Regions from separate parts of the Aliirhizobium cellulosilyticum genome, predicted to be linked through region 2. Evidence: predicted binding sites of a transcription regulator. Region 2 holds the regulator's gene; each other region holds the start of a gene.
The links. Region 2 encodes LexA, which represses DNA repair genes until DNA is damaged. Its sites were predicted from a motif close to TGTTCNNNNTGTGTTCNG; they were not measured.

Region 1 (4,958 bases), 210 kb from region 2:
AAACGCGCCGACATCGGTGGCGACAACCGGAACGGCGGCTGCCATCGCTTCCAGCGGAGTAAGCCCAAATCCTTCCCAGCGTTGCGGAGCAACGAAGAGATCGAGCGCGCGATACCAGTCATTGATATTTGCATGCTCGCCGACGAACAGGATACGGTCGGTAAGGCCAGCCTTGGCGACTTTGCCGATCAGTTGCTTTTCGTAGTCGAGATGCGGGCCTGTGGCGCGGCCGGCGACGATGGCTCTCCAGTCTGGCCGAGAGGGCAGAAGCGAAATCATCGTATCCACGAAGAGATCCGTGCCCTTCTGATGGCGGACGCGGCCGAAGCAGCCGACAAATTTCCTGTCCGGATCAAGACCCAGCGCGACGCGGGCGGCGGTTTTGTCTTTTGCCGGCGAAAAGCGCTCAGTATCGATACCGTGCATAACGACAGTGTTTGGTACGTCCAGATAGGCGGCGGTGCGCCCGCTGGTTGCCACGACGGCATCCATCTTCGAAATAAGCCATCTGGTCCAGCCGGTATGCCGGCGCTGTGAAGCCGACGTGAAGACGATCTTCAGCGGCATGCGAAGGATATCACGTAGAATAATGGCGGGCAGCATCTCGACATTGCGGCGTGCGTGCCAAACGCGCATTTTTCCGCTTCGTGGACGGCTCCAGAGCCGAAGCAGATCACGAAAGCGGATATGCGGGATGGTATCCGGCAGGCCCGGTCCAAGAGCCGCCACCTTGTAGCCAAGGGCGCGTTGAACAGGAACCAGCTGGATGATCGTACTTGTGACGCCGGACAGCCGCCGCTTGAAGTTAGGTGCTATGACCTCGACTTCACCGATATCGACGACTGCCGGATTGTGATGGATGTTATTCTGGCCCTCGGCCACGGCGATCAGCCCCAGGAAACGGAAAGGATCTCGTAGGCCTTGGAGCCGCCAGGCGCAACGACTTCGATTGATTCGCCTGCTTCCTTGCCGATCATGGCGCGGGCGATCGGGGAGGAGATCGAGATGCGACCGGCCTTCACGTCGGCTTCCTGATCGCCGACGATCTGGTAGGTCTTTTCCTCTTCGGTATCTTCGTCGACCAGTTTTACAGTGGCGCCGAACTTGACCTTGGAGCCGGACATCTTGGAAAGGTCGATGACTTCTGCGCGGGCTGTCAGGTCTTCCAGCTCGGTAATGCGCCCTTCGTTGTGGCTCTGGGCTTCCTTGGCAGCGTGATACTCAGCGTTTTCCGAAAGGTCGCCATGGGCGCGCGCTTCCGCAATCGCTTCGATGATACGGGGACGCTCCTCCTGCTGCCTCCAGCGCAGTTCTTCCTGCAGCTGGACAAAGCCGTTCTGCGTCATCGGTACCTTTTCAACCATTTTCTTGTCCTTCAGGGGCGTGCCCGCGGATGCCGCGAACACAAAAAGAAACAGGTTCCGGAGCGTAAACTTCGGAACCATCGCAACGTCAAAATGTAGGGTCACTATATCAGAATTTCGATGTCCCTTACGAGGAATTTCGAAACCATGCCATATCTCCCGCGTGCCGCATGTGATGTGAACCGCGCCCGTTTGTCAATCTCTTGACAGTGGCGATAGGAACATATAGTGAACATACGCAATGAAGAAATCGCTGAAAGAACGATTGGCGATCCTTTCGGATGCCGCAAAATATGATGCTTCCTGCGCGTCGAGCGGGACCGTGAGGCGTGATTCGTCGGCAAGCGGAGGGCTCGGTTCGACCGAAGGATCGGGTATCTGCCATGCCTATGCGCCTGATGGACGCTGTATCTCGCTTCTGAAGATCCTGCTTACCAACTTCTGCATTTACGACTGTGCCTACTGCATCAATCGTTCTTCCAGCAATGTGGAGCGTGCACGTTTTACGCCGGAAGAAGTGATCTGGCTTACGCTCGAATTTTACCGCCGCAACTATATCGAGGGGCTTTTTCTGTCTTCGGGGATCATCCGCTCCTCCGATCACACCATGGAGGAGATGGTGCGGATCGCCAGGGAGTTGCGGACGATCCATAACTTCCGCGGGTACATCCATCTGAAGTCTATCCCTGAAGCTTCTGCTCATCTGATCGAGGAGGCGGGGCTTTATGCGGATCGTCTTTCGATCAATATCGAATTGCCGACCGACGCCGGGATCGGGAAATTTGCACCGGAGAAGCAGCCGGCGAACATCCGTCGCTCAATGGGGAATCTGCGACTGAAGATCGAGGAAATGGCTGAGCCGACATTGCAGACCAAGCGACGGCGCAAATTCGCACCGGCGGGGCAGAGCACGCAGATGATCGTCGGGGCGGATGGTGCCTGCGATGCCACGATCCTTGGGACCAGTGCCAGGCTTTACGGAAGTTATGGATTGAAGCGTGTCTATTATTCGGCCTTCAGTCCCATCCCGGATTCGTCGAAAAAGCTGCCGCTGATCAAGCCGCCATTGATGCGTGAACACCGGCTCTACCAGGCCGACTGGCTCTATCGTTTCTACGGGTTCGACATTGAGGAAATTACGTCGGGACGTGATGGTGGAATGCTCGATCTCGATCTCGATCCAAAACTTGCCTGGGCATTGTCTCATCGCGATCGGTTCCCAGTCGATGTCAATCGTGCAGATCGCGAGATGTTGCTCAGGGTTCCGGGTTTAGGCACCAAAGCGGTCAACGGCATTCTGTCGTCTCGGCGGTTCCGAAAACTCAGGCTGGATGATCTGAAGCGACTGAACGTGTCGCTCCGGAAGATACAACCCTTTGTCATCTGTGACGGCTGGACGCCACACCGGCTGGTCGACCGGTCTGATCTTCGCGCCATGTTTCAACCCAAGCCGGAGCAACTGTCGCTGTTATGATGTTTCGCTATTCCTTGCGGGGGCGGGGCGATCTTGATGAATGGCGGGATGCGGCCCGGGGTTTCATGATGGCCGGAATTACGCCTGAATTCATCGAATGGCGGACGATGGACGATGCTGACGGCCTGTTCGGCTTCGACGACAACAGACTTCCGCAGCCGGCAAATCCGCCACCGAAAATCAGTGTGCAGCCTTCTTTCATCCGGTTGGCCGAGGCTGTTCTCTGCCATTCCGATCCAACCCGATTTGCACTTCTCTATCGGCTGCTGTTCAGGCTTTTCCATTCGCACGGTCTGCTCAACATGGCGACCGATCGTGATGTGGCCGCGGCGCGTCAGCTCGCGAAGTCGGTGGGGCGTGACTATCACAAGATGACGGCTTTCGTGCGCTTCAAGGAAATTCCGCTGGCGGAGGGGAAGGTGGGGCGGCGGCGCTTCGTGGCGTGGTTCGAGCCGGATCACTTCATCGTCGCTCGTGTGGCGCCCTTCTTTCAACGGCGATTTACCGACATGGACTGGTTGATTGCCACGCCCAAGGGGTCGGCTTCCTGGGATGGCGACGAATTGAAGGTGAACGACGATCCTGCACCAAGGCCAGATCTGCGTGATGAGATCGATGATCTTTGGCGCACCTATTATGCTTCCATCTTCAATCCGGCGCGATTGAAGGTGAAGATGATGATGGCCGAGATGCCGAAGAAATACTGGAAGAACCTGCCCGAGGCGGAACTCATTCCCGGCATGATCGCCAAAGCAGAGGCAGATGTGCTTGAAATGGCCGTCAAGCAGGCGAGCGAGCCTTTGCCGTTCCATCATCGCATACAGGAGGCCGCGGCGAGGGTGCCGACACAGCCCCTTCCTGCTGTGGGAACACTCGCTGCGGTCAGCGAAGCTGCACGCTCCTGCACGCGTTGCGACATCCATTGCCTAGCAACCCAGACAGTGTTTGGAGAAGGGCCAGCGAATGCAGATGTGATGGTGGTCGGCGAACAGCCCGGCGACCATGAAGATCTGGCGGGGAGGCCGTTTGTAGGTCCTGCTGGAACGCTATTCGATGAGGCGCTGAAGCTCGCTGGGATTGAGCGCGACAGGCTTTATGTGACCAATGCAGTGAAGCATTTCAAATATCAGCCACGTGGGAAAAGGCGTATCCACCAGAAGCCTAATATGGGGGAGGTTCGGCAATGCCGCTGGTGGCTGCGCCAAGAACTGGAACTGGTAAAACCGAAACTTATCATTGCAATGGGGGCGACGGCACTCTTCGCTTTGACCGACATGCGGCAGAAGCTGGCAGATGTTCGCAGCGAGCCAATCGCAATGGAAGAAGGCAAGACGCTATTCGTTACCGTTCATCCATCCTACCTACTGCGTATTGTTGATGAGGATTTGAAAGAGAAAGAGATTGCCCGTTTTCGCGAGGATTTCGCGTCGGTGAAACGGCTCATGTGAGCTGCAATCAGGTTATCAACAGGCGCATGCTGCATTGCGGTATCGTTTCGGAGCGTAAATGGTGCAATGCGAGACATAGCGGCGAGAAAATCCAGCCGTTGGTTTTTACCTTTTAACGTTCCCGTCGAGTGCTTCAAGACAGGTGGAAAATTCACCCTTAGCGTTGTTCCCGGACCAACCCCTGGAGGTGCCGCCCGATGACGAGGCGGGTCGCAAGTCTGATCATGTCAGTCTGCGTTGCTTTTGCGATGTGGACGACGCTGGCGGTCGCGTCACTTCTGATGTGGAAATTCCTCCGGGATTATTCCGGATGAATGGGTCCATGATGGGCCAGGCCGCCTTTGCGAAAGTGGAGGCGGCCAATCGCCGGTCAGTCAGCTCGGGAGAGGTATCCATCAATCCACAAAGAATGGGTCTTTCGGTAGATTGGGCGGATTATAACCGCCGCCCTCCATACGGATGCGTACCGAACTGTGCAGCATGGCTCTCTCTGGAATAAAACGACGATCCCGGAACGGGATATAAATCGAGCGACTATCGCCCCGCTTGCGCCATGAGTTTTCAGGTACGCGACGAGGAAGATACTCCAGCGGTTTCCAGCCGAGGCTCATGGAATCGTGCAGGTCTGCTGTTGCGTTCAGGCTGACATATCTGTTGCTACGTTGTCCTTTG
Region 2 (4,958 bases):
TCTCGACACCCTTGCCGCCAAAGCGCTTGCCGCCATCGCGCAATTCGACAGCTTCGTGGGCACCCGTCGATGCGCCCGACGGAACAGCGGCGCGGCCCATCGAGCCGTCTTCCAGATAGACGTCAACTTCGACGGTCGGGTTGCCACGGCTATCGAGGATCTCGCGAGCGATAATATCGGTAATAGCAGTCAAGGGTCTCTCCTCAGAGTTAAGTCCATGCAGTCATTGAAAATGTATCACGTTCAATGACACGCCAATTACAGTGTTGGCGCTTTCTGCGCTTTGACAACGCTCAAGCGCTTTTTTGAAGTTCAGGCAGCCTTGGCCACCGCATCGAAAGCCATCAGCTTTTCCAGAAGCCGAGGCATGTCTTTCAGATGCACCATGTTCGGACCATCCGACGGGGCGTTGTCCGGATCTTCATGGGTTTCGATGAATACACCGGCAATACCCACTGCGACGGCCGCACGCGCCAGCGTTTCAACGAATTCGCGCTGGCCACCGCTGGAGCCACCCTGCCCGCCCGGCTGCTGCACCGAGTGCGTGGCGTCAAAGATCACCGGCGATCCGAGCGAAGCCATGATCGGCAACGAACGCATGTCGGAGACGAGCGTGTTGTAACCGAAGGAGGCGCCGCGTTCGCACAGCATCACGTTAGGATTACCGCTCTCGGTAAATTTCGCCTGGACGTTCTTCATGTCCCAGGGGGCCAGGAACTGGCCTTTCTTGACGTTGATCGCCCGGCCGGTCTTGGCGGCTGCGACCAGAAGATCGGTCTGACGCGACAGAAAGGCCGGGATCTGCAGGATGTCGACGGTTGGCGCAACAAGCCCGCACTGCTCTTCCGTATGGATGTCGCTCAGGACCGGGAAGCCGAATTCCTTCTTCAGGTCGGCAAAAATCTCCATCGCATTTTCAAGTCCGATGCCGCGCTTGCCGGAGATCGACGTACGGTTGGCCTTGTCAAAGGAGGACTTGTAGACCAGCCCGATGCCGAGCTTGCCGCAGAGCTCGCTCATCGTGCCGGCGATCATGAAGGCATGATCACGGCTTTCCATCTGGCAAGGCCCCGCGATCAGCGAAAGCCGGCCTGCATTGGAGAATACGACCTTTTTGTCGCCTTCGCCGACCGAAACTTCTGAATTGGGGGAGACTGCCATTCTACTATTCCTCGAAGCCGAACAAAACGCCTTGGCCGGGCGACGGCGACACGAGAACGCGACCATCCCGGCGAATGAATGCGACGTCATTAGCAGCAAGGATGATCTCTGTCACGGCCAGATCAAGACTGCGAAAGATCACGGCCTCCCCTACCAACCCGGCTGCCACCCCTTCGATAGGAAGACCGAAGTCATGCGCAATTTGCTCGCGCCTGAGAACGCGCACGGCTCCCGTTTCAGCCTGGAACACCAGTCCACCTTCAACTTCGATACCCGGCGCTCGCAGCACATTGTCAAAAAAGGCAACCGAAGCATGCGGATCATCACTTGCCAAAATGACTTCCTTCAAACCGGCAACCGAATTGGCATGGATACGCAATTCAGCCATATCCTGAGGGAAAGATACCAGCCGCTGGCAGGAGAAAGTAAAGAAATCAGCCGCACCATCCATCGCGGCAAAAGCAAGCTGGAAACGAGCTTCGACCTCGTCACCGTCCGGAGACTTTACAGCTCTGCCGAATTCGAGGGGCTCACCGCCGGAAATTCCGGCCGCGACATAATGCCGATGATCGTTCGACGCGTCTTCACTGGAGACCACGATGGCCGACAAGCCTTCACGTCCGCGGCGACCGCGATAAGCCAGATCGCGCTCGACAAAGACATTGCCTTTCTTGGCATGAGCCCCCGCCTTGCGCCTGTCCGCAACAGCCAGTGGCTCCAGATAGGTACCGTCTTCAAAAAAAACACAGGCATTGGCCGTACCGAAGGGATGCACGCCGTCAGGCGCGACAGTGAAACCCAAAGACGACAGCCGCTCGCGTGCCTTGCCGAGATTTCCAACAGGCAAAACGAGATGATCGATATTCCTAGCAGTCACACATGTCCCCCAGACTTCTGATCCGCTAGGCGTAGATTGGGCAGACCGCCGGGGAGCGCAAGTAGATTCCGACTGAGAACGTCATTCGGCATCCAAGAAACTGATTATATTGTCACGAAAATTTAAGGACTTGCGGAACACATATGGAACATATAGTGTTCGTTCTGCATTTGTTTCAAATCTGAAGGTGCGCCTCACATGCTGACTCGCAAGCAACAGGAACTGCTTTTGTTCATTCACGAACGGATGAAGGAGTCGGGCGTACCTCCGTCTTTCGATGAAATGAAGGACGCTCTCGACCTTGCGTCGAAGTCGGGCATCCATCGGCTCATCACGGCACTTGAAGAGCGCGGTTTCATTCGCCGTCTCCCCAACAGAGCGCGCGCACTCGAGGTCATCAAGCTTCCCGAAGCCTATGTTCCCACGCTGCAGCCGAAACGCGGTTTTTCACCGAGCGTGATCGAGGGAAGCCTTGGCAAGAAGCCGGCGACGCCTGCTGCCCCGCCTGTCTCCGCCAATGACAGCGCGTCTGCAAGCGTGCCGGTCATGGGCCGCATCGCCGCCGGCGTACCGATCTCGGCAATTCAGAATAATACCCACGACATTTCCGTCCCCGTAGAGATGTTGGGATCCGGCGAGCATTATGCGCTTGAAGTCAAGGGCGACTCGATGATCGAGGCCGGAATTCTGGATGGCGACACCGTCATCATTCGCAACGGCAACACCGCCAATCCGGGCGATATCGTCGTTGCACTCGTGGATGATGAAGAGGCCACACTCAAGCGCTTCCGCCGCAAGGGTGGCTCGATTGCGCTGGAAGCGGCAAACCCGGCTTACGAGACACGAATTTTTCCACCGGATCGGGTCAAGGTCCAGGGCAGGCTCGTCGGCCTCATTCGCCGTTATCACTGACACCGGAATTGTTGCCAACATCAGTTGGCGCTTCTGATCGATAATCCGTTCCTGCTTGATCTGAGACAGCAAACTGCGCCTCAAGACGGCCACTCGATTTTGGTTTGGAAATCCATTCCGGCAGATACGGGTCATAGAGATTGCGTCGCCAGTCGTATTGGCGATGAATGGTCCATGGGCGAACCGTGCCAGCCATTGCTGTCGTGACACTCCATTTTCCGGCTGCCGCCGCCCCGGAAAGATCGATTTCAATTGACCCTGTCTTGCGCAGGCTGGCGCCGCTCAGCATCGGGGTACCAGACCGACAGGAATGGAAACGCGCACGCGGCGCGATAACAAGGCCGGCAACGTCGCAAGCCGCTCCGGCATAACGGCCATCATCAACAACAACGACCAAAACACCTTCCGGTGACATGAATGCGCACCAGGCCTTGAGCTGACATGAGAATCTGACACTCCCTGCCTCCTTCATCAGTCGCTGCGCTTCGATCAGAACGTGTTCCGGAAGTCTTTCACTGGAAGAACCCGGCATATTTTTTAGAATTTCACTTTCCAACATCTCCGGCATAGCCAGCACTGGAAGCTGTCGCGCATACATCCACTGCCCATAGACGAACTCGGAGGGACGTTTCCTGTTGGCGGCAGCACGTTCTGCATCTCGATAAGCAACGAGGTTCCCATCTTCAGCGATGAGAAGACTTGATTGGGCGTGTTGCACCCCCACCCAGAACAGGGCCGCAGCGGTAAACAGGAAAGGTAAGCCCGAATAGCGAAGCCGTGTCCTGAGGAGCGTCAGTAGCAGAAAACCGCAGACCCCAAGCGGCAAAAACCAGGGGTGCTGTTCTCCGACGACAATGTCCCCGCCCCATCCCGCTACATGCTTCGCGATCAAGATGACCCATTCGAGGCTCCAGGCCATGATCCCGATGAAGGGAGCATCGAGGCCGAAGGGCATCAACAACATCGCAGCAAGCCCGGCCGGCATCACCAGGAAGCTGATGATCGGCATGGCAGCCAGGTTCGCGGCAAGCCCATAGGTGGCGACGCGATGGAAATGCTCGACGGAAAACATCGTCGTCGCAAGACTACCAATCAGCGATGTCGCGATAATGCCGGCGATAAAGCGCCAGCCAACGGCAGCCAATGTCACCAGAGGATGACGGATGGGAAATCGCTCCCGCTCTTCCGTTTCAGGGCGTCGCGACCAGGCCGCATAACCGGCCACGAGCGCAACCGTGGCAGCAAACGACATCTGGAAACTTGGCCCCAGAATTTCCGAAGGCGTCCAGATGAGGATGATCAGCGCAGACAAGGCTACATTTCGCAAACTTATCGAGGGCCGGTCCAAAAGCACGGCAACAAGTATCACCGCCATCATGATATAGGCGCGCTGGGCGGATACACCGAAGCCCGATACCAGATAATAGGCCGTAACCATTGCAAGCGCCCCGCCGGCGGCAATCTTCTTGATTGGCAGGGCCTGTGCGAGGCCAGGGAAAAGAGCAAAGACGCTACGCAATCCCACGAAGAAAATCCCGGCGGCAAGCGCCATATTCAATCCGGAAATGGCAACGATGTGAGCGAGGCCGGAGACCCGTAGCGCCTCGACTGTATCTTCGGAAATTGCCCGTCTCTCATCGGTGACAATGGCGGCGGCGAAGGCACCGGCATCACCCGGCGCAATCTCGCGAATACGATTGCCGATCTGCCTGCGCAGATCGAAGAGCCAGCGTAAGGCGAGCTGTGGCCAGCCGGTCGCCACATCCGACCCTCCAGCCTGCTGCGGAGCGCTATAGAAATACCCCACCGCACCAATGCCATCGAAATATGCCGAGAAGGCAAAGTCGTGCAGACCGGGCAAGGCCGGCCCGGAAGGCGGTGACAGCCTTGCGCGTCCGGAAATAGCTGCCCCGTTGTCAAACGGCTGATGCTGCGCCCTTGCCAGCAGCGAAACCCGGACAGGCGGGCGCCGAAGAATGGGGTTTGCTGTCTGTCGCACAGCCACGAT
Region 3 (4,958 bases), on a different contig from region 2:
CGATACCGGCGGCGTGGGTCGAGGCGTGACGGTACAGGCCTTCGATCTTCTGGGCGATATCGAGAAGACGGCCGACGACCGGCTCCTTGTCCACCTCTTCCTGGAATTTCGGCTCTTCCTCGATTGCCTTGGAGAGCGGTGTCGGGTTGGCCGGATTGTTCGGCACCAGCTTGCAGATGCGGTCGACCTGGCCATAGGGCATTTCCAGCACGCGGCCGACGTCGCGCAATGCCGCGCGCGCCTGCAGCGAACCGAAGGTAATGATCTGCGCCACCTGCTCTCGGCCATATTTCTGCTGCACGTAGCGGATCACCTCTTCGCGGCGATCCTGGCAGAAGTCGATGTCGAAGTCGGGCATCGAGACCCGTTCCGGATTGAGGAAGCGTTCGAACAGAAGCGAGAAGCGCAGCGGATCAACGTCGGTGATGGTGAGCGCGTAAGCGACGAGCGATCCTGCACCGGAACCACGGCCCGGACCGACCGGGATATTGTGCTGCTTCGCCCATTTGATGAAGTCGGCAACGATAAGGAAGTATCCCGGAAACTTCATCCGTTCGATGATCGACAGTTCGAAATCGAGACGTTCGCGATAATCCTTCTCGGTGAAACCGGCACTCAGCCCAAGTTCTTCAAGCCGATGATCCAGCCCCTCGACCGCCTGGCGGCGAAGCTCGGCGGCTTCCTTGCGTTCGTCCTCCTCCGGATGATCACTGACGCCGGTGAAACGCGGCAGGATGGGATTGCGTGTCTTCAGGATGAAGGAGCAGCGGCGGGCGATCTCGACGGTGTTTTCCAGCGCTTCGGGCAGGTCAGCGAAAAGCTTCGCCATTTCGGCGCGGCTTTTCAGGTAATGATCCGGTGTGAGGCGAAAGCGGCTGTCGTCGGAAACGATCGCGCCATGGGCAACCGCCATCAGCGCATCATGGGCATCGTAATCAGCCTTGGAGGGAAAAAAGGCCTCGTTGGTCGCGACCAACGGGATATCGTGCTCATAGGCGAGATCGACCATGCGATGCTCATGGCGGCGATCATAATTGCCGTGTCGCTGCAGTTCGAGATAGAGCCTGTCGCCAAACAGGGTTTTGAGGCGCAACAGTCTTTCGACAGCCAGTCCCGCATGCCCTTCCTTGAGCGCCCGATCCACCGGGCCGGAAGCGGCACCGGTCAATGCGATCAGACCTGCAGTGCCAAGCTCATCCAGCCAGGAGGCGCAAATATGGGTTTCGCTTACCCCTTCGCCGCCGAGATAGGCCCGGCTGACGAGATCGACCAGCCGTTCATAGCCTTCGGCATTGGCGGCGAGGAGAACGATGGCGGGCAGCTTGGCGAGCTGGTTGCCGCGACGATCCTCTTCCTGGTCCTGCATGTCGATCGACAGCTGGCATCCAATGATCGGCTGCAGACCGTCTCCCGTCGCCTTTTGGGCGAATTCAAGTGCAACAAACAGATTGTTGGTATCGGTGATGGCGATCGCGGGTTGATTGTCCGCGACGGCCTTGCCGAGGACCTTCTTGAGCGGAAGCGCACCTTCGAGCAGCGAGTAGGCCGAATGCAGGCGCAGATGGACGAATTGCGGGGTCTCCCCGAGGATTTCGTCTGCCGATCCTGTCTTTGCCTGTTCCGCCATGTCTATCGCCGTACCTGTGATTCAATCGCTCTATTTTCAAGCGCACGACGGCTCAAGTCCAGTTTTGAATTCACCGGTCAACGGTTTTCGGCAGCGAACTCCAGAGGCGGCAGCGCCCGGTGCGGGCGCCGAAGCAAGGTTACATGGCAATCATCAACATCGACAGCGTGGCGACGAAGGTTGCGATGGACGCGAAAGCGGCAATATCACGAAGAAGGTCAGTCATCGTTGTCTCCCGTGTTCGTTATGTTTTTAATTTGTTCTCTTTTTGTACGGGAGTCAATAACAGAACAAAAAGGAAACGAATTTTGCGCCATATCCCCGCCCCGATAGTAAACACTTTCCTAAAGCGGACAGACTTGAAGGCGGATTTCGCCCTCGGTACCTGGGCTTTTTTGTTTCGGTAGGGGCACGTCGGGTGCCTCGAATTGAATTTTTTTCTATGTGACGCTCGGCGTGTCCCGTTCGGTGTGTTTTTCGGCGCAACTCCGGTCCGTCAGCGGCGGTTGGGCGTCCGGCAGGATTGTGCGACACACGCACGCCTTATTCAGGGGCCGGCCATTTCTGCGCAGCCCGTCTGATCTGCATGCATAAGGGCGGGTCACCCGGTCACTGGTTCCGCCTCGCCTGTTATGCGGACCGGTGTAGCCGAAGCGGCACGGGGCATTGTAGGCACGGGCTTTGAGTGCGGGATGGAAGATTGATAAATGGTTGGGATTGTTGGAGCGGGAGGGAGAAACGTCCCCGGGCGTGAATAGCCCCTCTCTCGCAATTTCTGAAACCTAGTCTTTGGCTAAGATTTCGACATTGCTTTCTCTCCCGCAAGGGGAGGGAAACAATCGCGGCGCTAAACAAATCAACGTCTTAGCCAAAAGGCTAAGTGCTAAACTTCTTAAGGAGAGGCAAGGTCTCCGAGCCGTTACTACCTCACAGTTGATAGCAGGAGCCAAGCAATCCTCAGAACTCCACCACTTTGCCGGCTTCCAGCGTCACACGACGGTCCATACGGGCGGCGAGTTCGTGGTTGTGGGTGGCGATCAGGGCAGCAAGGCCGGACTGGCGCACCAGGGCTTCCAGCGCGTCGAAGACGTAAGATGCGGTTTTCGGGTCGAGATTGCCGGTCGGTTCGTCGGCCAGAAGCACGCGGGGCGCATTGGCGACCGCGCGGGCGATCGCGACACGCTGCTGCTCGCCGCCGGAGAGTTCCGCCGGGCGATGTTCGGCGCGATGGCCGATGCGCATGTAATCTAGAAGCTGTGCTGCCCTCTCCTTCGCCTCGGCCTTGGACAGGCCGCCGATCAGCTGCGGCATCATGATATTCTCGATCGCCGAGAATTCCGGCAGGAGATGGTGGAACTGGTAGACGAAGCCGATTTCCGAGCGACGGATGGCGGTGCGCTGGTCGTCCGGCAAATCGTTGCAGGAGCGGCCACCGACAAAGACTTCGCCACTATCTGGATGTTCGAGCAGGCCTGCCAGGTGAAGGAGCGTCGACTTGCCTGTACCCGAAGGCGCTACGAGTGCGACGATCTCGCCGGTTCTCAGCTCGAAATCGGCGCCTTTCAGAATAGAAAGCGTCGTTTCTCCCTGGCCATAATGACGTTCGACATTTGCAAGCTTCAATACGGATTTACGCGGTGCCATGAGGTGATGGGATCCTATTCGTAGCGAAGCGCCTGGACAGGATCGAGCCTGGAAGCTCGCCATGCCGGGAAAATGGTGGCGATGAAGGATAGGACCAGCGCCATGGTGACGACGGAAACGGTCTCGCTGACACTCATTTCAGCGGGCAGTTCGCTCAAGAAATAGAGTTCCGGGTTGAACAGAACTGTGCCGGAAAGCCAGGAAAAGAACTGCCGGATACTTTCGATATTGAGACAGACGACAACCCCGAGGACGACGCCCGCAAGCGTGCCGACAAGACCGATCGCTGCCCCCGTCATGAAGAAGATGCGCATGATTGCGCCGGAACTTGCTCCCATGGTGCGCAGGATGGCGATGTCGGAGCCTTTGTCCTTTACCAGCATGATCAGGCCGGAAATGATGTTCAAGGCAGCGACAAGCACGATCAGCGTCAGGATCATGAACATGACGTTGCGTTCGACCTGCAGCGCGGAGAAGAAGGTCTGGTTGCGCTGGCGCCAGTCGGTGATGAAGATCTGACGGCCGGCGGCCTCCTCTATCTTCGGGCGCAGCTCATCCACGGCTTCCGGGTCGTTGATGAACAGCTCGATCGACTGAACGATGCCTTCGGCATTGAAATAGAGCTGCGATTCTTCGAGCGGCATGTAGATGATCGTCGCGTCATATTCCGACATGCCGATCTCGAAGATGCCCGAGATCGTGTAGGACTTGACGCGTGGATTGACGCCCATCGGGGTTACATCGCCTTCAGGCGAGATCAGCGTGATCTGGTCGCCGGCATTCAGCCCGAGTTGTGCCGCAAGCCGGGACCCGACCAGAACGCCCTGCCCCGAGGCAAACCCGACGATATCGCCCTGCTTGATATTGCCGGCGACCTCGGTGAGCTTTTCCAGATCCTCGGCGCGGACACCACGGACCAACGCGCCGGAACCTGCGCCACCGCGACCGGAGGCAAGCGTCTGGCCTTCAACCAGCGGCAGGGCCATCTTTACGCCCGGCACGGCTGAAAATTTCTTTGTCAGTTCGGCGTAATCATTCAGCGGCGTGTCGACCGGCTGGACGATCATGTGGCCGTTGATGCCGAGGATGCGGGAAATCAGCTCGGTGCGGAAACCGTTCATCACCGCCATGACGATGATGAGGGTGGCAACCCCCAGCATGATGCCGATGAAGGAAAACCCGGCGATGACCGAGATATAGGCTTCCTTGCGGCGCGAGCGCAGGTAACGCCAGGCAACCATGCGCTCGAAGCCTGAAAAGGCGCCGGCACTCGGAGCCTTTTCGACTTTCTGCTTTTCTTGACCCGCCGCGACGCTTGCCATTCACGTTTCCTCGTCTTGATCGGCGCCGGATCAGGCCATTCCGGCCTGTCCAGCACCCAATTCTGTCATCCGGCCGGAAACCCGAACGGCAGTATTATCAGCCGGTTGCCCGGTTCAGTGCAGCCTCGAGCGTCATCACTTCGCGGGCACCGGTCTTACGGTCCTTGACCTCGACCTCACCTGCGGCTGCAGAGCGCGGGCCGACGATGATCTGGACCGGCACGCCGATCAGATCGGCGGTGGCGAACTTGGTGCCGGCGCGATCGTCGCTGTCGTCGTAAAGCACGTCCTTGCCGGCATTGCCGAGCGAGGCGTAGAGCTTTTCCGAAATATCGTCGCAGGCGGCATCGCCCGGCTTCATGTTG

Region 1: the regulator LexA is predicted to act here: its motif matches at 1,582-1,599, upstream of GGE33_RS04715 (putative DNA modification/repair radical SAM protein).
Region 3: the regulator LexA is predicted to act here: its motif matches at 1,875-1,892, upstream of dnaE (DNA polymerase III subunit alpha).

The regions. Positions count from the first base shown of each region.
Region 1 is NZ_JACIGW010000001.1:999,555-1,004,512, forward strand. Features, by position in the region: gene GGE33_RS04705 (glycosyltransferase family 4 protein) at 1-882, opposite strand, end outside; gene greA (transcription elongation factor GreA) at 888-1,364, opposite strand; gene GGE33_RS04715 (putative DNA modification/repair radical SAM protein) at 1,606-2,838, shown strand; gene GGE33_RS04720 (UdgX family uracil-DNA binding protein) at 2,838-4,286, shown strand; gene GGE33_RS04725 (T6SS phospholipase effector Tle1-like catalytic domain-containing protein) at 4,682-4,958, opposite strand, start outside.
Region 2 is NZ_JACIGW010000001.1:1,209,305-1,214,262, reverse strand. Features, by position in the region: gene eno (phosphopyruvate hydratase) at 1-193, opposite strand, end outside; gene kdsA (3-deoxy-8-phosphooctulonate synthase) at 313-1,161, opposite strand; gene GGE33_RS05670 (VOC family protein) at 1,166-2,038, opposite strand; gene lexA (transcriptional repressor LexA) at 2,237-2,950, shown strand; gene GGE33_RS05660 (ComEC/Rec2 family competence protein) at 2,931-4,958, opposite strand, start outside.
Region 3 is NZ_JACIGW010000005.1:60,532-65,489, forward strand. Features, by position in the region: gene dnaE (DNA polymerase III subunit alpha) at 1-1,627, opposite strand, end outside; gene GGE33_RS19630 (ABC transporter ATP-binding protein) at 2,585-3,271, opposite strand; gene GGE33_RS19635 (lipoprotein-releasing ABC transporter permease subunit) at 3,286-4,593, opposite strand; gene proS (proline--tRNA ligase) at 4,691-4,958, opposite strand, start outside.